Regions from separate parts of the Dehalobacter sp. TBBPA1 genome, predicted to be linked through region 3. Evidence: riboswitches for the same ligand, from Rfam matches in the RefSeq annotation. Region 3 holds a riboswitch; each other region holds the start of a gene.

Region 1 (7,762 bases), 580 kb from region 3:
TCTGAACAGGAAAACCGGCTTCATCCTGGTCTCTCATGACAGAGTTTTTCTGGACGGTTGTATCGACCATATCCTGACCATCAATAAAACCAATATTGAACTTCAAAAAGGCAATTTTTCAACATGGTGGGTCAATAAAGAGAGGATGGATTCGTTTGAAACAGCGGAGAATGACAGGCTGCAGAAAGAGATCAAACAATTATCGGCAGCAGCCAGGCGGACAGCCGACTGGTCGGATAAAATCGAGAAAACCAAGAAGGGAACGCTGAACTCCGGCATCAAGCCGGATAAAGGCTATATCGGCCACCAGGCGGCAAAAATGATGAAACGGTCCAAAGTGATCGAAACTCGGCTGCAAAAGAACATTCAGACGAAAGAAAAACTTTTAAAAAATATCGAGCTGGCCGACAGCTTGAGTATGAAACCTCTTTCACACCCGAAAAATACACTTGTGGAATTACGTGACCTGGCAATCTATTATGCGGACAGGAAGGTCTGCGAGAATGTTCATTTTACTGTAGAGAGAGGAGAGCGGGTGGCCTTAAGTGGCATGAATGGCTGCGGTAAATCCAGTGTTTTAAAGCTGCTGATTGGAGAAGACCTTGCCTACAGCGGTAAGGTTAATATTGGAAGTAATCTAAAAATCTCCTATATTTCGCAGGATACCGCTTACTTGCAGGGCAGTCTGCGCAGTTTTGCCGAGCAGTGCCAGATTGAGGAAAGCCGTTTTCTGACCATTCTGCACAAGCTTGATTTCTCAGGCATTCAGTTCGGAAAAGATTTGCGTATGTTCAGCGCAGGGCAGAAGAAAAAGGTGCTCCTGGCCAAAAGTCTCTGCGAGCAGGCCCATCTGTATATCTGGGATGAACCGCTGAACTATATTGACGTCCTGTCCCGAATGCAGATTGAGGACCTTATTGTAAGATGCCGGCCGACCCTGCTGTTTGTGGAGCATGACAGTGCGTTTGTGCAATCAGTAGTAACAAAATATATTAGGCTTTGATCGGTTGTCCTCTAACAAATTTTCAGGGCCCTGAAGTACCGCGGATTTTCTGTTGACAAATGAGGTCTATTAGAATAAACTTACAATTAAGTCTATTGAGATAAACCTTAGGGGGCCATCATGGAAAACTATAAATTATTTGATGCGGAGTATAAATTTGTCAGTATCGTCTGGGAAAAGGAACCGGTGAATTCGACTGAGCTTGTACGGCTTTCTTTGGAAAGACTGGGCTGGAAGAAGTCAACGACTTATACGGTTTTGCGAAAACTATGTGAACGGGGCATTTTAGACAACACGGATACTGTAGTCACTTCACGTATTAAAAAGGAAGAAGTGCAAAAGTATGAAAGCCAATCTTTGATCGAAAAAAACTTTGAAGGTTCTCTGCCGCAGTTTTTAACAGCATTCCTTGATCGGAAAAAGCTCACGGCTAAGGAAGCTGAAGAACTGAAAAGAATTATTGAAGAGGCGATGCAATGAACAGCTTGATGGCAGTATTCAGCACTATTGTCGATATGAGCATGACAGCTTCCTACGTGGCTCTCGGTGTGATCCTGATTCGACTGCTTCTGAAAAGGGCACCGAAAATCTTTTCTTATCTGTTGTGGCTGGCAGTTTTTTTCAGACTGATCTGTCCTGGTTCATTTACCTCAGCTTTCAGTTTTCTAAACGTTTTCAAACCCGCCATGCAGCCTGATGCTTTGCCTGAGACGCTGGTGATGGCAGGCCTTGAGAACATAGATTATGCAATAAACGGTACAGTAAACAGCTCAGTTGGCAGTACGCTGCCTCTGGTCGCAGCAATGGGTGTAAGTCCGCTTTCTATGCTGATGTTGCTTGGCAGTATGGTCTGGATGGCCGGGGTTATGGTGCTGCAGATTTGGAATATTTTTTCCTATTTTAAAATTGCAGGGAAGATCAAAACGGCTACGCTGCTGGATGCTTCTTTACCGGATATTTATGAGACAGATCAAATCAGCACACCGTTTGTTTTTGGCTTTAGGAGACCGAGAATTTACTTGCCTGTAGGAATTTCGTCCCGGGAATTACCCTATGTACTGGCGCACGAAACGGTACATATTAAGAGACGCGATTATCTGATCAAACCAGCGGCATTTCTGGTTCTGATCATCCATTGGTTTAATCCGTTGATGTGGTTCTGCTTTGCGCTGATGGTTAAGGACATGGAAATGTCTTGCGATGAAACGGTTATCAGAAACAAGGGACAAGAGATCAAAGAAGATTATTCCAATTCCCTGCTGGCGTTGGCAGTTCAGAAGAACAGCTTCTGGCAGGCTACCCCTTTAGCTTTCGGTGAAAACAATATTAAAGAGAGAATAAAAAATGTAATCCATTACAGAAAACCCGGTGTTTGGATTGGTACGGCGGCAGTTGTTATGATTGTAGCGTTGATGATTGGATTTGTGGCAAACCCGGTCAATGACACGGCTGCAGGACAGGAAACATACGCTGGTTATGCAGTAGATAAATTACTGGCCAACAAAACACCGTATGTAGGCAATGCGAGCAAGGTTATCGCGCTGATTGACGCGATGCCTTTGCCGAAAGGGGTCGTACGGGATAAAGTCGAATTGCAGACGTCGACCGCGCCGTATGGTTTAACCATTCATTACCGGATCAACGACGTTTCAGCGATTTCTGCGGAAAACGGAATGATCGGTGATGTGTTTGGGCGCAATGCCATCCTGTTGTTCAGCCTAGTCGATAATGTTGAAGTCATTAACATAAAATTTACCGACATCGCGGGAAAATATGAAGGATATAGCACGACTTACTTAAGAAGCAGAATCGAGCAAATCATGCAGAGAGATGTACGCGCATATGCCGAAAGTACCGATTCACTGAAGGAATTGCTTACACGTCTGGAGCATGCGTACTTCAGTCTTGGAAATGAAGGAAATACGGCGGTCAACAGAGCTAAGCAGATTGAGCTGTGCTTGGAGAAAATTATGTCATCACCGTTACCTTCCTCCAATCCCTATGATTATATCAAAGCGCATCAGGCAGAGTACAATATCATTCTGGCCATGGATGAACAAGCACTGCCTTACCTATTCTCCGAATTTGCAAAAGGCGGGCAAACAGGCTTAAAGGGAAGTCTGATGGAGATCCTGTGCCGAAAGATCCTCGGCAGTGAGGATATCAAATACGCCAGTACGAATCATCAGGACTGGTATGATGTCTATAAGAAGCATATCCAGGAGATAACAGACAAAAATAGTTTGGCCTGGGTGCAGGATCATTACCCGAAAGGTGTACTTATTTTGGGCGGAAAACAGAATTAACTTAGACCATCTGTAACGCATTTTTCGTTCTTCTTCCGGGACTCCTAGGATCACCGCCTGGGAGTATGTCAAATTGCGCACTGGTGCGTAATTTGAGTTGCCGGCGGAAGCATCGGGCAGTTTGTTCCCGTACTCTCTGAAGACCTTTATATGTCTGCCGGCCGTACTCTGAGACTCCTCCAGCCACTTGCCCCTTTCTCCATGCTTAAGAAGGGGCCTTGACCTCCGTCAGCCGCCTTTCAATCTCGACAGCGGCGGCAAGGTAACTCCTCTCAGTCGGGTATTTGTCATGTTAATTTCAGCCGCGATGACATGTATTAGTTATTGGATCAGTCATGATATCCACACTCCTTGGGTAGGATATGTGGCCAGGCTTAAAAGTTTGACAACCTCAGTCTTAACAACGGACAATCTTTCTCATCGTATATAAGGTCACCGAAAGTCGAGATACTAAAAGATCAGTAATGCTCAAACCCTTGTAATCTGATATTCTCAAGTGTTATAACAGGTACATTGTTGCCAGTAAACCTGCTGCAGTCATAACGACGGCGTATGGCAGAGCCAGTTTTACCATCTCAGCGTAAGACAGGCGAATCAGCGGTGCAAGTGCAGAAGTCAAGAGAAACAGAAACGCCGCCTGACCATTTGGTGTGGCAACGGAAGGGATATTTGTACCCATGTTGATGGCAACTGCCAGCTTGTTGTACTGCTCCAGCGCAATAGCTCCGGCTTCAAACGCTTGCTTTGTTTCAGTCATATATACCGTAGCCACAAAAACGTTGTCACTGATTGCCGAAAGGACGCCGTTGGCCGTAAAAAAAGCGGCAAGCTGATTCTGTCCTTCGATGTTCAATACCCATTGAATAATCGGCGTAAACAAATGCTGATCATGAATAACCGCAACGACGGCGAAAAATACGACCAGCAGCGCAGTAAACGGCAGCGCTTCTTCAAACGCATGACCGATGCGCTTTTCTTCAGTAACCCCGTTGAAGGCTGTAAGCAGGATAATAATCATCAGACCAATAATACCTACTTCCGCCAGGTGCAGTGCCAGGGAGAAGATCAGCACAACACCGCACAAAGCCATAACAATCAGGCGCACACGTCCGCGCATATTCCTGGCAGTATCTTTGACTTTTACATCATCTTCCATAACCTTTCGCACAGACTCAGGAAGCTGGTAGCCGTACCCCCAGAACTTAGTAACTTCAAGGATAATGGTAGTCAGAAGACCAACGATCAATACCGGGATAGACACAGGGGCACATTGTATAAAGAAATCTACGAAGTCCCATTGCATAATGGAGCCAATTAAGAGGTTCTGCGGTTCACCAACCAGTGTTATTGCTCCGCCCAGCGCAGTGCCCACAGCGCCATGCATCAGAAGATTACGCAGAAAACCACGGAACTCGTTCAGGTCCTCATGATGTTTTTCATCAACACTATGGTCGTGATTAATGTCATACGTTTCGTATACTTTTTCGCTGGAAGCAAACTTGTGGAAGATGCAATAGAAACCATAGGCCACGGCGATAATCACTGCGGTTACGGTCAGCGCGTCCAAAAACGCGGAAAGAACCGCACCTAGAACAGCGAACAGGAATGAAAGCGCGACTTTAGAGTGTACTTTAGTAAGGAGCTTGGAAAACAGGTACACAAGACCTTCTTTCATAAAATAGATCCCGGCAACCATGAACATCAGAAGAAGAATAACCGGCAGGTTCATTTCAACCTCGTGATAGACCATATGAGGGTTAGTAAGTCCGAGCACAACGGCTTCAATCGCCAGAAGCCCACCGGCAGGAAGCGGATAACATTTTAACGCCATTGCCAGGGTAAAAATAAATTCGACAATCAACACCCACCCGGTAACGTACATACCGGCGGTAACCATCAAAATAGGGTTCAACACCAGAAAAGCAAGAATTGTTCTTTTGTACCAGTCCGGAGCGCGGCCCAGAAAATTATCTCTGAAAGCCCGTCCGATGCCCATTTCTTTCATATGTACTATCCTCCCAAGTGAAAATAAAAGACATAAAAAAGAGAGTACTCCAAAACGGAACTACTCCCCCCCAAGAAGTTCATATTACTTGCAGCCTGGCAATCATAGCAACTTACAAGCAACCTTAGACCCATAGCTTTAGCGTCCTTCACTTTCACGAAGTTTGCATCAACCTGTACAACTATATATTGTTATTTTTGCTTAAGCTTTTATATTATAACAGAAAATTATTCTTTTGAATACCCTGAATATATCCACTTTATGCTGAAGAGTCCAGGTATTTATCTTAAGTATTTTGTTTTTTAATATAATCCTTTAGCAAATCAGGCTATCTCTCAAAAATCTTCTTCCCCTTGACTTACAAAATAGTATTTTACTATTTTAAAGTTTTTACCCAAATATTCATATCTTCAAAACCGCCGCAAATATGGCAGTTGTTGATTAGTCTACCCCGATACATATACCCCAGCTTGCTTAAAGACCTGTTGATTCCAAGATTGTTAGCTCTTGAAAGGCTATATGCTGTAGCAAAGCCATTGCGTTTCAAGTGTGTTTCCAGTTGGAATATCAATTCGCTTAATATGTTTCTGCCTCTATACTTTGGATAAGTGGCGCAATCAGTTATTTCAGCGTTCATGTGTTGTTTGTCAAGATCCGCCGAAGCAATACTGATAATTTTTCCTTCTTCTTCCGCTACCATATATAAAATATGATCCTGCATAACTTTTTGAAGATACTCTCTGCTGAAAATAGGAGTTGGATAGGTTTCAAATGCCGTTTGAAAAAGCTGAATTATCTGGGGAATATCGTCCGGCACGGCCTGCCTTATCGTATAGTTTTTATTCTTATTCAGCTCGAATTTATTGGTATTCTTAACGCAATAATCGATAATTCTGTTTTCTTTCTCCTCATAGAGTGAATTTTTGCGCTTCGTATCAAGAAAAAGGGACATACAAGTTGCATCCTCTCCCTGAAAAAAACCGTCGATAACCCCCTCTGCTACAAACCCACATTCCTCAAAGATACTAAGATCTTGTTTATAACAATTCGCAATAATCTTACCCAGATTTTCTTTTTTGGAATAATCAATAATCTCTTTGATTATCAACTCAGACAAAAGAGAATGACTCAATATTTTAAGCCTTTTATTGCGATAATCCACGTACATGTCCACACCCGAAAAGTTTGTATATAAATTTTCACATTCGTCTTGATCTATATTCATGGAAGTCCTCCCTCTTGTTGAGTCTTACGTTTGTACTTGGAATCAAGCACACTTGTTCATCTCTGTATAACTTTTCTAATCCCCGGTATTCTTTATTCTTGAATTTACTGCACGTGCCGCATTTTCGGCACTGGTGCGTTTTATCCCGAGGCTCGCTATACGTGCAAATTACACCTTCATAATTTCTAAGAATGACCTTTTCAGGGGAATATGAAATCAAGTATTGTGGATTGACTGGGATCTTCCCCCCGCCTCCAGGCGCATCCACAACAAACTGTGGAATAGCTAGACCCGAGGTATGTCCACGCAGCATTTCTATGATTTCAATCCCTACAGAAACCGGAGTTCTGAAATGCTCTATTCCTTCTGAAAGGTCGCACTGATAAAGGTAATATGGTCTAATTCTGGAGCTTATCAGTTTCTGAACCAAATCACGCATTATATAGGGGCAATCGTTAATGTCTTTTAAAAGTACAGATTGGTTGCCAAGAGGAATTCCGGCATCTGCCAATTTCTCGCATGCCATGCGAGCCTCAATTGTCAATTCCTTGGGGTGGTTAAAGTGAGTATTCAGCCAAATTGGATGATATTTTTTCAGCATTTTGCAGAGCGTATCGGTAATTCTCTGAGGCATGACAACTGGTGTTCTTGTGCCTATCCGTATTATTTCCACATGTTTGATTTCTCGTATTGATCTTATGATTGCTTCCAGCCTTTCATCAGAGAGGCATAAGGCGTCCCCTCCTGACAAAAGTACATCTCTGACTTCTTTATGCGCTCTGATATAATTAATCGCCCGTTTGATATTGTCCTGGGAAAGAGCCCTATCCTCATGCCCGGCAAATCGTCTTCTTGTACAGTGGCGACAATACATTGAACACTGATCAGTAATAAGCAAAAGTACCCTGTCCGGATATCTGTGAGTAAGACCCGGGACTGGCGAGTCGACTGTTTCATGCAGCGGATCACAACTGTCGAACTTGGATATTTTAGTTTCATGAACTGTCGGTATTGCTTGCCGCCGTATAGGGCAATGCGCATCATTAGGATTCATGAGCATCGCATAATAGGGTGTTATTGCCATACGTAATTTTTTAAGACTTACTTCTACTCCCTGGCGCTCATCCTGGGTAAGATTGACCACCTGTACCAACTGATCTATTCCGGTGATTCGATTGGCAATCTGCCATTGCCAATCCTGCCATTGTTCTGTCGTTATATCT
Region 2 (7,762 bases), 430 kb from region 3:
TATTAGTATTAAAACATTATGTAGACCCTCCGTCATGGATTATGGGGGGAGGACTTGGCTATTCGAGGCAGATAACGATGATGATGGGAGGGTTTATTAATAGTTTCGAATACCCCATGATCATGTTTGCCTATGATTTTTCTATTATTGGCGCTATAATTATTTATCTTGTAATATTTGTTAGCCCAATTTATGTTTTTATTAAAAATAAAACATTTTTCTTTATACCTTTTTTTATTCTAATCTCATTTTATATGAATGGTTTTAATGTTTTAGCAAATTATTCAGATCATATGGGACAATTCTGTTTTATCATTATGATACTTGTGAATTTTTCTTATTTTATAAAAAGTAGATGCGATGGAGAGATGAAAAATGAAAAAAGTAATTATATCTGATTTTATTGAGTACAATTCTTGTGAATTTAAATTGGGAAATTATCATTATTGCAATTGCTTTTTAAAAGATAATTATGAAGCATTATGGCTTTCAAATCCTTACAATCAGTTAATTTATTTTAGGAATAAAGAAGACTATTATTTCAGAAAGAGTATATCTAAAGGTGAACGTCACTATTTGGCAGAAAATGTATACGGTTTTTCTCCGTATGCTTTACGGCTATATGGGAACCATCCTTTTTCTAGAAATCCCAAAATTATCGAACAGTTTGAAAAATTTATTAGACCGGATGTAAAAAAGACTTTAAAACAAATGGATTTTAACGATGTTGATGTTTTATGGATTTCGAACCCTAAAGCCTATTGGTTAACCAATGTAGTAAAGTATAAGAAATTTATTTACCGCATTGCTGATGACTATTCTCACTTTCCAGAATATCCAAATATAAAAGAGATAGATGAAATGCTAATTAGAAAAGCGGATGGCGTAGTTATTGCCTCCAGTACACTTAAAGACCATGTGGCTAAATATGATAAGGATCCGCTTATATTGAGTAATGGAGTTGAATTTGATCATTTCAATAAAACTGGGTTAGCTGTTCCAGCAGAATATTCAAAAAATCAAAGAAAAAAAATTATTTATGTTGGGGCAATAAAATATTGGTTTGATATTGAATTGGTAAAAAAAATCGCACTTCAAGTTAATGCAGATGTTTTTTTAATTGGTAAATGCGAAACAAATCTAGAGGTTCTAGAAAACTTAGAAAATCTTCATGTTTTGGGTCCCAAAAAATATGATGATTTACCTGCTTATCTTCAATATGCTGATATTGCGATTATTCCTTTTATTAAAAGCCCAATGACGGATTCGGTAAGTCCGATTAAACTTTATGAATATTGTTCTGCAGGAGTTGCTGTCGTTACAATGAATTTAGAAGAAACTGTGAAATTAAATGCGCCGGTTTCAATTGCATGTAATCATGAAGAATTTATCGCAGCAGTTCAACACTATTTAAAGGAAGGATATGACCGTAATGTGTTAAGAGAATATGGGAGGGAAAATTCGTGGCAAAAGCGGTATGAAAAGATGAAGCGCCTTTTTATGCTGGATAATTGGAGGTGAAGTCAAAAATGTGCATGGTTAGTATCGTTATACCTTATTATAATAGAAGCACCACGCTTATACGTGCGTTAGAATCTGTTAGACTTCAGACTTATAAAAATTTTGAACTAATTTTAGTGAATGATGGATCAACGGATGACAGTGAACAGATGGCTAAGAAGTATTTAGACCATTTTCCGGAGATTTCGGTTCAATATATTAGTCAAGAGAATAAAGGACCTTCAAGTGCAAGAAACAATGGGGTTCGGCATAGTAAAGGCAGATATATTGCCTTTTTGGATTCAGATGACGCATGGGACCCGTGCAAACTTGAAATACAGGTTGGCTTCATGGAAAAAAATCCTGATGTTATGCTAAGTGGCACAAATTATGTTACTGTTACAGAGAGGAAAAAGAATCGATATCCGTTAGAACCTGAATATATGGAAGCCGGATTTTATCATATGTTATTTAAAATTATCTTTGCAACTCCAACCGTTATTATTCGAAAAGGGATTTTCCGGGACGATAATTTTTGGTTTTTGGAAGGGAAACATCAAGGGGAAGATAATTTACTATATTTCCAAGTTCTTAGGAAATATCGAGGAGTACGACTCTCTAAGCCACTAGCAAGTGTTTTTAAAATGGAATATGGCATTGATGGATTAACCGCTAACATAAAAAAAATTCGTGAAAATGACCTCGACAATCTTAATAAACTGTATAAAGAGAATAGTCGAAGTGAGAAAAAGATTTATCTGTTTTTATTTTGTTTGCTGTACATTCATTACTACTTAAAACATTTTAAAAGGATAATTAGATGCAGGTGTAGAAAAGTAGCCAAATTAGTTAAGAATATTTTAGTGAAGGAAAATGGATATGATAAAAAATAATAAAAAGATTATTATTGTTGTCTCCTGTCTAATTTTATTGGTACTTATTACAGGACTCGCATATTATCTTATTACTTCTTTAGATTACAATAAAACTTTGCTTAACACTCCCAAAAATTCGGGTTCCAATAATTCAGAATTAGAGAGTACGGCAGAAGTTTCGGATATTGGCACTGACAAAGTTATTTATATTCTCTTTCTTGGCATTGATAAGACAGAAGAAAGAGAAGAATGGCTGGGGGTATATCGTTCGGATACTATTATGATAGGAAAAGTAGATATTACAAACAAAAAAATACAACTTTTAAGTATTCCCAGAGATACTTACACTTATATTCCGATTGAAGGTAAATTTGATAAAATTAATCATGCCTATGCATATGGCAGTGTTAAGGGAGACGGGGTAAGTGCAAGTATTGATGCGGTAAGCCATCTTTTAGGCAAGAACGTGATTAATTATTATTTTCTAATGAATATGGAGCCCATCCCAAACATAGTCGATGAAATTGGGGGCGTAAAAGTTGATGTTGAAATTGATATGAAAGATCATGGTGCTAATCTTTCAAAAGGAGTTCAAATATTAAACGGAAGACAAGCATTTGATTATATTCATTGGCGATATTCTCCCGGTGGTGATATTGATCGAATTCAGAGGCAACAGAAGTTTTTAAATGCTCTTTATAAGCAACAACGTGATTCGGGTGAAATTCTTGAGACTTTAAATATCATTCTCAAATACAAAAATGAGATGAAAACTGATTTAACGCTAAAACAGATGATTGCTCTGACAAAATTACTCTCAGAAATTCCCGGTGAAAATGTCGAACAAACTTTCATACCAGGCAAAGGACAAATGATTAATAATATATCCTACTGGGTACCAGACCAAAAAAAGACCGAAAAAATATTGTCTGAGTTTATAGAATAACGCTATCAAAAAATTAATCAAAAAACATGAGATAGTTTTTCATAATTTGCTAATGATTAGCAGATTAACATACTTAGACGTTTTTATTTAGTGAAAAAAAGCTTGACTACTATTCATGAAAATGCTATCTTTTTATTAGAAATGTATATTTTTTTGTTGGAAAACTTTTTACCGACAAAGGCAAACTTGTCGAAAGGCAAGGACGCAAAACTACAGGGCCTGAAATGGCAGCCAGTTACCGAAAAATAAGTTTTTTTGTTGTCTGTTTTTGACATTTTGACAAATGAATAATCGTTTTTGAGATACATGTACTGTTTCAAAAATGGACAGTCTCTGGTTCTCGAACGATAAAGGCAAACTTACCGAAAGGTAAGGACGCAAAGCTATAGGGCCTGAAATGGCAGCCAGCTACCGAAAGGAGAATTTAATTATGAAAAAAGTTAAGGCTGTTTTTGGATTAATTGTATTTGTGTCTCTCTTGTTTAACACTACAGTTGCTTCAGCTGCAGCAGTGAGCAAAAATAAAGAAAACCAAGTCAATCGCTGGGGAGGACAATTGATAGAATCCCCTATGTTTGAAAATGATATATTATTAAATTCTGCAGGAAAAAAACTTAGTTCCTATTGGAATCGCGAAATGGCTAATAATACCTATTCAGGTGCCGTTTCTGGTGAATTTTTGCTTAATGGATTATCGTCTTATCGGATTGAACTTAGAAAAGATGATAAAATTGTCAATGGCAGTAAACGTTCTGAAATAGCAGCTGTCAGGCCATGTGAGGCTTTAGCTGAAAAAACTTACACCTTTAGCACTTATCTTCCGGATGGTGGATCTGAGGATTATGCTTATGATCCTCAAGGTTCGGAAATTATAGCTCAGTGGCACAATACTCCAGATCCAGGAGAAGACTGGACTTATCCTCCACTTGCTTTGCATACAGGAGCTTATTATACTAATGATGCTGGGCATTATATTTTAGAAAGCAACTGGGATCCATCGCCCATGTCGACTGATGAGCAGATAGATAATAATGGAACAAGAGCACGCTATGATCTTGGTTCGTATATTGAAGATAAAGGAAAATGGGTTACTTGGACCTTCCACATTAAATGGGGATGGCTTGAGTCGCAAAATCCTATACTTGAAGTATATAAGAATGGTGAAAAAATACTTGATTTGAATGGCCTTCCTAACACAATGAATGATAAAGTTGGAACGGTTATGAAATTAGGTGTTTATAAATGGGATTGGGCTCAAAGTGGAAGTAATAATAAGTCAATTTTATCAAAAAGAGTAGTATACTATAGCAATGTCAGTGTTGAATAGCATGGGTTTGTCACAGCGTGCATAGCAGAAATAAGCAATGGAAATAAAGGCAGTCTTAGTCAATTAAATTGACTAAGACTTTTTTATTGATTTTATACAATTTTATAGTAAGCTGTTAATATGAAGTTGCCACTCAATAACAATATTGATAATGTATCTTTTTTTAAAAGAAGTAGGAATAATTGCTTTCATGTAGAAAATAAATAGGAGGAGATCAGTGGATAAAAGAATTGAATGGGTAGATGTAGCAAAGGGAATAGGAATTATTTTAGTCGTTTACGGCCATGTCTTACGAGGAATAAACACAGCACAGATGAACGTTCCACAAAATTTTTTCTATAATTCAGATCGATTATTATATGGCTTTCACATGCCTTTATTCTTTTTTTTATCAGGATTGTTTGTTGAAAAATGGTTCTATAAGAAGAACAGAATTAAAGAAAAAATTAAAGTAATCGTTTATCCGTATATAATTTGGTCTCTTTTGCAAGGTGGTATAAATATATTGTTTTCAAGTGTAACAAACAATCCTATGTCACTAAAGGAATTGTTAGCAAATATTGCATATAATCCTTATGGCCAATTCTGGTTTTTATATGTACTATTTATTCATTATGTTCTTTATTTAGTTCTTAGAAAGAACTTTCAGTTGACTCAAGTTTTACTAATGGCATTATTTTTAGCTATTTTGAGTCCATTGATAAAAGTTTGGATTTTTGAATCCATTTTCTTTCATTTTTTGTTTTTTGTATTGGGTGCATTTCTTAATAATCAATTATCACTTAAATGTATTAACAATGGAGTATTATTCTTTTCTATTGGTTTATTTATAATAACTGGCTTTTCTTATTTAACCATTCCGCTAAGTGGCTACCTTGAATTTCTTGGGAAAACAGTATTTTCTTTTTGTGGAATTTTCGCAATTTTTAGCCTCTCTAACTTCTTATTACGATTTAAAATTTCTTCTTTTATAAAATACATAGGTTATATGTCATTAGTGATATATTTAGCTCATACTATAGCTGCCTCTGGCTTTAGAATTTTAGTTAGCCACTTACTAGGAACAAATAATTATTGTATTCATATTTTTTTGGGTATGATTGCAGGAATTTTCTTACCTATTATAGGATACAGATTACTTGAGTATTTAAAAATTGAAAAGTATTTTTTCGGACGGTCTCTTTCAAGAGGTTCTTAATACTTTGACCCGTACCCGGTTTGTAGGATACAGGTAAGTTTGGGTAATCAAAAGCGCAGTTAAAAGCAAAAGATAAAAAAATTGCCGATCAGGAAATGACCATAGATATCCTAAAAAAACTACCCTCATCTTCATCCAGAATAACTGGAAGTAATCTATAGAATCATTAAGAAGGAAAGCATCTCCGGCTTTCCGATTGAGAAGATGTGCAGAACGTTAGAAGTGTCCCGGAGTGGCTTTTATGACTGGTTAGCGAGAGCCAAGTAACCGTCAAAAAGAAGATGAAGAAATACTAGAAATTTTAAAGAAGAAACACACAGAGGCTCAGGGAGTGATTGGCCTGGATAAACTATGGGCCGATGTCAGAGAAGCAGGATTTAAGTGCGGAAGAAACCGCGTATACAGACAACAGAAAGCAAATAAGCTTTATAGTATAAGAAGGAAACTATTTCGCGTAGGGTTGACAGAATACAGGAATAATTATCATGAGGATTTGTGAGAAAACTTACTCTGGATTTTCCGTTTTATCGAGAAAAGGTCACTTTTGAATGCTGTTAAGTATTTTGCAAATTTTATTATAGATTATTAATATCTTATAGGGGAAAATATGAACATAAATAAAAAAATTCTATTTATTTTAATAATTATTTTGTTATTTATAGGGTTTGCATATAAGTGGGAATATAATAAGGAAATAAGGCGATATTTGTCAAAATTAAATGAAGTATCTACCTTGAAATATGCTACTGAAAACACAAAAGAATATATTCATGATTCCCCAAAAGAGGAAAATGGAAAATTTTTTGAGTCAACAGAGGTAGATACGAATACAGTAGAGAATGACGATAATAAGGAGCCGCAGGCATCTGGTTATCAAAATGAAAAAATAAATGAGAAGGAAGAAGTTAAAGAAAAATATGACGTTTGGAAACAAAAGCCGACTCTTTATGATGATTTTGAGTATGGATTAGGATCGGATTGGAACCGTGAAATGGCAAACGATGAATATTCCGGTCAAATAACTTCTAAATTTGCATTTGATAGAATGTATTCTTATCGTATAGAGTTACGTAATACAGATGTTAGTGTCAATGGAGGAAAACGTTCGGAGCTTTCAACGGTTCGGGCTGAAAAACCTTTGGAAGAACATGTTTATATAGTTAGTGTCTTGCTTCCTGATGGAGAAGATGAGGATTATTTACTAGACCCGTATGGATCTGAGATCATTATTCAATGGCACAATACTCCGGATCCGGGAGAAGAATGGACATATCCGCCCCTAGCATTACATACGGAAAATGGTAGATATACTTTAGAACGTAACTGGGATACATCACCAATGTCCACTAACGAAAAAATTGATCTAAACGGTACTCGGCATTTTTATGATCTGGGATCCTATCTGGAGGATAAAGGTCGGTGGGTGACATGGACCTTTCACATTAAGTGGGGATGGCTCAAGTCCCAAAATCCGATTCTTGAAGTATATAAAGACAAAAAGAAGATACTCGACTTAAATGGACTTCCAAACACAATGAATGATCAGGTTGGCGTACATATGAAGTTAGGAATGTATAAAACAGACTGGCAAGAGGATATTGAGCAAAATAAGTCTGACCTTGAAAAAAGAGTTATTTATTTCGATGGAGTGAGTATTCGATAATGTCTCTTGACATTTTAGCTTATTGAAAGAGGACAGAATAAATGAAAATAGCTATGATTGGTCAAAAAGGAATTTCTATATTTGCCGGTGGAGTTGAAAGACACGTTGAAGAGATCAGTAAGAGATTAACTAAGAAAGGACATGAAGTTACAGTCTACTGTCGGGCGATAGGTAAAGCCGGTCGATCGACATTAGAAAATTATCACGGAATAAATTTAAAATACATTCCTACGTCAGAAAATAAATATTTGGA
Region 3 (7,762 bases):
CGAGGATCATTACATGATCCACTATTTCACGCGAAAGGAAGGCTTGAAAGATGAATGAAAAGGTGAGGGATATTGCCGAAAGAATTAAAGGCTTAAGATTACTTACCGGTTGGGCCGAAGAAGAGGCTGCACGTAAAATCGGACTGCCTGTTCAAGAATATCTGAAGTATGAAAAAGGCGAAGATGATATTCCGATCAGTATTCTCTATGAAATTGCCGATTGTTATCAAGTCGATTTAACGGATGTTCTTACCGGTGTCTCGCCCAAACTGCATGATGTCTGCTTCATCAAAAAGGGTAAGGGTCTCAAAGTTGAACGGTATGACCAGTATGATTTCCAGAGTCTGGCTTATCAGTACGTTAACAGAAAAATTGAACCGCTGCTGGTGACCCTGGATGCAGAAAATAGTCCTGAACTTGTTTCCCATCACGGACAGGAATTCAATTTCTGTCTGGAAGGCAAGATGAAAGTCATCATCGGCAGTATGGAATATGTGCTGGACCCGGGAGACTCTCTGTATTTTAATTCTTTGATTCCACATAAAATGCTGGCCCTCGAAAAAAGATCAGCAAAATTTTTAACCGTCATACTTTTATAAAGGATGTGAACAGATGAACCTCGCTTCAAGATATATCGGGAAAACCGATTTTGATTCTTATGAAGATTTTTGTGCGAATTATCAAGTGAAAGTACCTGACAATTTCAATTTTGCGTATGATATCGTCGATGAATATGCCCGTCTGGAACCAGAGCGTCCAGCGCTGGTCTGGTGCGACGACCACGATAATGAACGGATATTTACCTTTGCCGATCTGAAAAAATACTCGAATAAAACGGCGAACATGTTAAGCGAAGCCGGGATTCGTAAAGGCGACAAAGTCATGCTGATCCTGAGAAGGCGTTATGAAGTGTACATAGCGATTCTGGCTCTGGCCAAAATCGGCGCGATCTATATTCCTTCTTCCAATCAGCTTACGCAGAAGGATATTATTTATCGAAATAATGCCGCATCGATTAAAGCGATCATCGCCTATCATGATCCGGTAATTCTCGACCATGTCGAAGCTTCCAGGGAAGAATCATCAACGCTCCAGACGCTGTTTCTGGTCGGTGCTAAGCGTCCCGGCTGGGTTGATTTTGACAGCAGCATGGAGGCTGCTTCCGAAAACTGGGTCCGGCCCACAGGTGCTGACGCGACAACGAATGACGATACAATGATCATCTATTTCACTTCAGGGACCACGAGCATGCCAAAAATGGCCATTCAGAGCTTCACCTATCCGCTTGGTCATATTGTGACGGCTAAATACTGGCAGCGCGTCGTGGACGGCGGGCTGCACCTGACGGTTTCCGATTCCGGCTGGGCTAAATTCGGCTGGGGGAAAATTTACGGCCAGTGGATTTGCGGTGCGGTGCAGTTTGTCTATGATATGGATAAGTTTATCCCTGAAAAGCTTTTGGAAATGATGCAAAAATATAAGCTGTCTACGTTTTGCGCACCGCCGACCATTTATCGTTTCCTGCTTGAACACAATCTCGAAAAATATAACCTGTCCTCGATTGTTCACTGCTCCACAGCCGGAGAACCTTTAAATCCGGATGTCTTTAACCGTTTTAAAAGCATTACCGGCTTAAGCATCTTAAATGGATTTGGCCAGAGCGAGACAACCGTGCTGGTTGCCAACTTTGAATGGCTGGATATCTATCCGGGAGCAATGGGCAAACCGAACCCGGCTTACAAGATCGATGTGGTCGATGAAAACGGAGCTCCATGCCCTCCGGGAGTCGAAGGAGAACTGGTCATCCGCGAGGCTGATTCCAATAAACCTGCCGGATTGTTCTGCGGGTACTACATGGATGAAACTGCTACCCATAAAGTGTGGTATGACGATACATACCACACAGGGGATATGGCCTACTGGGATGAACACGGCTTTTTATGGTTTGTTGGCCGCAATGATGATGTCATCAAGGCTTCCGGCTACAGGATCAGTCCTTTTGAAGTTGAAAGTGCGTTGATCGAACATCCAGCCGTCGTGGAGTGTGCTGTGACCGGCGCGCCGGATGCCGTCAGGGGAACGGTCGTCAAAGCGACCGTTGTGCTGGCCAAAGGCTATACGGCCTCTGAATTGCTAAAAAAAGAGATTCAGGACTATGTCAAAAAGGTGACGGCTCCGTATAAATACCCGAGAATTCTTGAATTTGTCGACGAACTGCCGAAGACGATCGGCGGCAAGATCAAACGCGCCCAGATCCGGCGTGAAGACACGGAAAAGTTTCAAGATAAAGAATAACTTTAACGTATACCCATCAATCATTGAATATTGTCTGATGCACCCCACAATTATCGTGGGGTGATTTTATGCCTTGAAAAGTAGTTGGATTTTCATGTAAAATGAACCATAAATAATCATCATGACAAAAGTAGATTTGAAAGTAATGATGGATATATGTTGTTGCTAAAGAAAGGATAAACTGATGTTTCCGAGCGATTTAAAATATAGAATGCCTGCGGAATGGGCCAGACACGAACGTACCTTTATTTCCTGGCCGGTCGGGGCATCAATGTGCCATCCGGAAAATTACGAGGCTGTTTGCGAGGGCTATACCGACATTATTCGAGCTATCGGGGAATTTGAACCCGTCACCGTATTGGTAAACCCCAAAGAACGATTGCTGCTCGAAGGCCGCTTACGGAACAGGCAGATCGAGCTCCTGCCGTTGGCGCATAATGATGCCTGGCTTCGGGATAACGGGCCGACGTTTATCGTCAATGATCAGGGAGATATAGCCGGCATCAACTGGCACTTCAATGCCTGGGGCGGCAAATATCCGGACTGGGATCTGGACAACCAGGTCGCACCGCAAATATTGAAGCACCTCGGCCTGAAACCATTTGATGCGCCGCTGATTATGGAAGGCGGCTCGCTGCACGTGGATGGAGAAGGTACACTCTTGACAACGGCCGAATGCCTGCTCAATCCGAACCGCAACCCTGATCTTTCCCGGGAGCAGATTACGGAACTATTGAAGAAATATTTGAGTATCCACAAAGTCATCTGGCTGGGAAAAGGCTTATGTGGAGATGAAACAGACGGACATGTCGACAATATCGCCTGTTTTGCTTCGCCTGGCAAAATCCTGATTCAGGTCTGTGATGACCCTTGCGATCCGAATTATGCGATTACCCGGGAAAACCTCGCAGTGTTAAACCGCGAAACGGACGCCAGAGGAAGAACCCTTGAAATCATCCCAATACAACAGCCTCCCGCCGTATTTGCTGACGGTAAACGCCTGACGCTGAGTTATCTGAACTTTTACTTTGTCAACGGCGGAATTATTTTACCTGTATTTGGCGGCCAGGCTGCCGAAACAGATGCCCTGGCTATTCGGACCCTGAGCGGGATCTTTCCAGAAAGACGGATCCGCACCATTAATGGAATGGCAATTATTGGGGAAGGCGGCAATGTTCACTGTACCACCCAGCAGATGCCTGCGGTAAAAGTTTAAGGTGAATGTATGAATTACCCAACAATATATACCAAAGTCTGAAATAAAATATAAACGAAGAGGAGAGCGTAACAGATGCATCTTTTATATGTTGCGCTCTTCTGCGTTGTGGTTTTTTTCTGCATCATGTAAAATAGAAAATGCATACAAATTAACAAAATAGTAGAGACACCTGTAAGATTAGGTTCAGAACATACTGAATAGGCAGTAGGGAAGGGATTTAACGATGAGAAACGTCAAAGTGGCAGCAACCCAGATGCGCTGCACCAGTAACGTTGAAGAAAATATTGCCGGGGCGGAGACACTGGTCAGGGAGGCTGCGGCCCGGGGCGCGCAGATCATCCTATTGCAGGAGTTGTTCGAAACCCCGTATTTTTGTCAGAAAGAAAAATCGGATTTTTACCTTTATGCAGCAGAGCTAGAAGATAATCAAGCAGTCAGACATTTCCGGAAAATTGCCAGAGAGCTGGAGATCGTCCTGCCGATCAGTTTTTATGAGAAGAAAAACTATGCGCGCTATAATACGATTGCTATGATCGATGCGGACGGTGATATCCTCGGCAAATACAGAAAGAGTCATATCCCCGACGGGCCGGGCTATGAGGAAAAATTCTATTTTAACCCCGGTGATACAGGCTTTAAAGTCTGGCAAACGCGCTACGCCAAGATTGGAGTCGGCGTCTGTTGGGATCAATGGTACCCGGAAGCTGCCCGCTGCATGACCCTGATGGGGGCGGAGATCCTGTTATATCCGACAGCCATCGGTTCAGAACCGATGGATCAGGCGATCGATTCCAAAGACCATTGGCAGGCCTGCATGCTCGGCCATGCTGCCGCGAACCTGATCCCTGTGGTCGCATCCAACCGGATTGGTGTCGAGGAAGAGGATGATTCCAAAATCACCTTCTATGGTTCTTCTTTCATTGCCGGACCGCAGGGTAATAAGATAGCGGAGGCTGGACGAAACGAAGAAGCGGTTCTAATCGCGGAATTTGATCTGGACCAGCTCGAGGTTCAGCGGCTGGAGTGGGGGATCTTTAGAGACCGCCGGCCTGATCTATATGGAAGGATTTCTTCCTACGACGGGGAACTTTATTTATCAAAATAATCCATTATCTAACACGAATTTGTAGTTCTTAAATCTCGAGTATCTTATTAACCTTTATAAGGTGAGAGGAGGCTCTATATGAACAAAAGCGGCTTATTTTGGGGAATCATTCTAATCCTTACAGGAGGCTTGCTGCTTATAGATAATCTTGGCAACTGGCAAATCTTCAGTATGGAATTTCTTTGGCCGGTATTGATCCTTATTCTCGGGCTTGCTTTTGAATTCAACTATTTCAGTAAGAAAGAAAGCCCCGGATTGCTAGTTCCCGGTGGTATCCTTACCGTTATTGGTCTGTTGTTCATCTTTGAGACTTTTACACACTGGCAATTTTCCGGATATACCTGGCCGGTCTATCCGCTGGCTGTTGCAGTCGGTCTATTTCAACTCTATTTATTTTCCGGACGCCCGCGCGGTCTGCTGGTGCCTGTTTTTATTCTAACCGCTCTAGCGTGCATATCCTTTACTGGGATGTTTGTAACGTCAATTCAGCGCTATATAGATCTAGGCCTGGTGGTCCCGATCCTGCTGATTCTGGCAGGTCTGATCCTGATCATCCAAAGGAAAAAAACATGAACTAAATTTGGAAACCATGTAAGAAGAATCTGATCTGGATGATAATATCTATTGCATAATATTAATCAATAAATGTATGAATAGTCAGACTCTGAATATTCATACATTTATTGATTATTCATACATTTATTGACAGATTTCGTGTATTTTACTATAATTGAGTTAAAATCATATGATCCATTGGCAAACCTGTTGAAAAGCAGGGACGCAAAGCTACGAGTCTAAGTGCTGAAGCATATTGACAGTCGGGTTGCACACAGAAGATGAAAACCGCGGCTGCTTTGGCCGCGATTTTTTTTTCTGAGGAGGGGATTTAATATGACAGCGGATTCCATCGTTGCAGCCAGTATTTCAATTACCCTGGTCTTGTTGATATCTTACGGATTTTTATATTTTTCCGAGAAGAAACATTATTTCTTAGCATGGAGTCTTTCTGTCTTGATGCTCATGATAACCTATCTTTCCAGAACTGCATTGCTGGAAACCGACAGCCCGTCCGTGGTGCTTCAGATTATCAACTATGCCTCTTCGATCGCAGGGTACTGGCTGATATTCAAGGGTACGCTGTTGTTTTTTAGCAGAAGCTACCCGGTGTTTTGGGATATCGGCACGGGCTTTCTGATCGTTGCTTTTATATGTATTGCTGTTCAGGGAATCTCGGCAACCGCTCTTTTACTTCTATCTGTTGTCTGGATCATTGCATTATTATCCAAAGCTGCTATGACATGCTTAAAAGCAAAAACACCACAAGGCCCGATCCGAATAATACTTGGCTATACCTATATTTTTTGGGCCTTGTCGATTTTACTTTATCCGTTGTGCAAATTAATTAACGTTATTTCACCGTCTGTAGGTTATTTAGTTGCCGGTGTTGTTGGTCTGCTTGCTTATCTTAATATGCAGGCCCTGTATTTTCAAAGCATCCGGGAGGAGCTCGAAAGCAAAGAAGCAAATATCAGAAAACTTGTCATTTATGATAAATTAACGGGGGCCTACAGCCGTACCTATTTTGAAAATGTGCTGGAAGATTTCCTTGATAAAACCCTCATGCCTGCAACATTGGCCATGGGGGATTTTAATGGTCTGAAACTGATCAACGACACCTTTGGTCATGAAAAAGGGGATGAATTGCTTGCTGACGGGATCAGAATCATGCAAGAGACGATCGGCACTGAGAATGTGATTATCCGATGGGGCGGGGACGAATTTATCATTATCATGCCTGGTGTGCCGCTTGATCAGGCCGGCGTGTTTTTAAACAATATTAAAAATAATTTAAAAATCTCCCGCCCGCAAACGGTACCAATAGATATCTCGTTTGGCCTGACGGTTTATGAGAACAGGGAACAACCCCTGGCAAAAATGATCAGCCAGGCTGAGGAAAAAATGTATAGCAACAAATTAAATGAAAGCAAGAAATCCCGCCTTGCCATCATCGAGTTCCTGGAAAAACTGCTCTGGGAAAAAGATTATCAGACGGAAGCCCATGTCATGAGGCTGAAAAGTCTGGTCAGTAAATTCGGCAGTCAGATCGGCCTGTCCCCAAGAGAGATCGTCGAATTGGTCCAAGTTGCAATGCTGCATGATATCGGCAAGATAGGTGTTCCGGGGGAAATCTTAAAAAAACAAGGTGACTTGACCCCGGAAGAATGGAGCATTATGAAAAAACATTCCGAAATCGGCTATCGGATCACGCAGTCGTCCAGGGAATTAGCGCATGTCTCAGAAGCCGTTCTCGGTCATCATGAATGGTGGAATGGAAAAGGTTACCCGCAGGGGCTGAAAGAAGATGAAATCCCGCTGTTCTCGAGGATAGTTTCTATTGTTGATTCCTACGATGTGATCACGCATGAAAGGCCCTATAAACGGGCCATGGACCCCTATAGTGCACTTGTTGAAATCAATAAGTGCGCCGGCAAACAATTTGATCCGTATCTGGTTACTGTTTTTAACAAGATTATGCAGGAAGACCTTGTTGTGAATGATAGGTAGCCGTCAAAAGGCGGAGAGGAATATGAATATAAATAAATACTTGGAATGATATACTTATAGTAACGTTAGCCTTATGAAATAGAGTTATTGGAGGAAACCAACATGATTTTAACAACGACACCGTCCGTAGAAGGACGCAGGATCACCGAATACCACGGGGTGATCACCGGAGAAGCCATAATGGGGGCTAATATTGTCCGTGATATTTTTGCGAGTATAACCGATGTGATCGGTGGTCGTTCTGGGACTTATGAAGGCAAGCTGCAGGAAGCCCGCAATATTGCCCTGCGCGAAATGGAAGACCGGGCGTTCCAGGTGGGCGCCAATGCCGTAGTCGGCATCGACCTGGATTATGAAGTCATCGGAGCGAACGGCAGTATGCTGATGGTCAGCGCTTCCGGAACCGCCGTAAGAGTGGAATAACCCCCAAATATTCAAAAGATACCCGCGGGTTTTGAACCGGCGGGTATCTTTTCTGCAATGCAGAACAATTTTAGCGTCCTGCAATCAACGGAAAAATAATGTAGAGTTCAGATATTGTAGAATTTAGAAAGATTTTGTCTGCAAGCTTATATAAA

What was found. Region 3 has a riboswitch for cyclic di-GMP ahead of AB3489_RS07530 (diguanylate cyclase). Riboswitches for the same ligand answer to the same signal wherever they lie in the genome.
Region 1: it holds a riboswitch for cyclic di-GMP, as region 3 does, so the genes downstream of both, nhaB (sodium/proton antiporter NhaB) here and AB3489_RS07530 (diguanylate cyclase) in region 3, are expected to answer to the same signal.
Region 2: it holds a riboswitch for cyclic di-GMP, as region 3 does, so the genes downstream of both, AB3489_RS05495 (polysaccharide lyase) here and AB3489_RS07530 (diguanylate cyclase) in region 3, are expected to answer to the same signal.

The regions. Positions count from the first base shown of each region.
Region 1 is NZ_CP162385.1:2,103,147-2,110,908, reverse strand. It holds gene abc-f (ribosomal protection-like ABC-F family protein) at 1-1,003, shown strand, start outside; gene AB3489_RS10340 (BlaI/MecI/CopY family transcriptional regulator) at 1,124-1,483, shown strand; gene AB3489_RS10335 (M56 family metallopeptidase) at 1,480-3,309, shown strand; partial or broken gene AB3489_RS10330 (preprotein translocase subunit SecA) at 3,391-3,492, opposite strand; gene nhaB (sodium/proton antiporter NhaB) at 3,809-5,314, opposite strand; cyclic di-GMP riboswitch class I at 5,401-5,492, opposite strand; gene ablB (putative beta-lysine N-acetyltransferase) at 5,691-6,539, opposite strand; gene ablA (lysine 2,3-aminomutase) at 6,514-7,762, opposite strand, start outside.
Region 2 is NZ_CP162385.1:1,092,883-1,100,644, forward strand. It holds gene AB3489_RS05475 (hypothetical protein) at 1-398, shown strand, start outside; gene AB3489_RS05480 (glycosyltransferase) at 376-1,521, shown strand; gene AB3489_RS05485 (glycosyltransferase family 2 protein) at 1,530-2,393, shown strand; gene AB3489_RS05490 (LCP family protein) at 2,380-3,321, shown strand; cyclic di-GMP riboswitch class I at 3,491-3,564, shown strand; cyclic di-GMP riboswitch class I at 3,664-3,737, shown strand; gene AB3489_RS05495 (polysaccharide lyase) at 3,752-4,648, shown strand; gene AB3489_RS05500 (acyltransferase family protein) at 4,866-5,846, shown strand; partial or broken gene AB3489_RS05505 (IS3 family transposase) at 5,897-6,315, shown strand; gene AB3489_RS05510 (polysaccharide lyase) at 6,454-7,509, shown strand; gene AB3489_RS05515 (glycosyltransferase family 4 protein) at 7,551-7,762, shown strand, end outside.
Region 3 is NZ_CP162385.1:1,527,592-1,535,353, forward strand. It holds gene AB3489_RS07500 (PilZ domain-containing protein) at 1-58, shown strand, start outside; gene AB3489_RS07505 (helix-turn-helix domain-containing protein) at 51-599, shown strand; gene AB3489_RS07510 (AMP-binding protein) at 613-2,295, shown strand; gene AB3489_RS07515 (agmatine/peptidylarginine deiminase) at 2,480-3,511, shown strand; gene aguB (N-carbamoylputrescine amidase) at 3,738-4,619, shown strand; gene AB3489_RS07525 (DUF5668 domain-containing protein) at 4,698-5,192, shown strand; cyclic di-GMP riboswitch class I at 5,365-5,450, shown strand; gene AB3489_RS07530 (diguanylate cyclase) at 5,511-7,184, shown strand; gene AB3489_RS07535 (heavy metal-binding domain-containing protein) at 7,287-7,607, shown strand.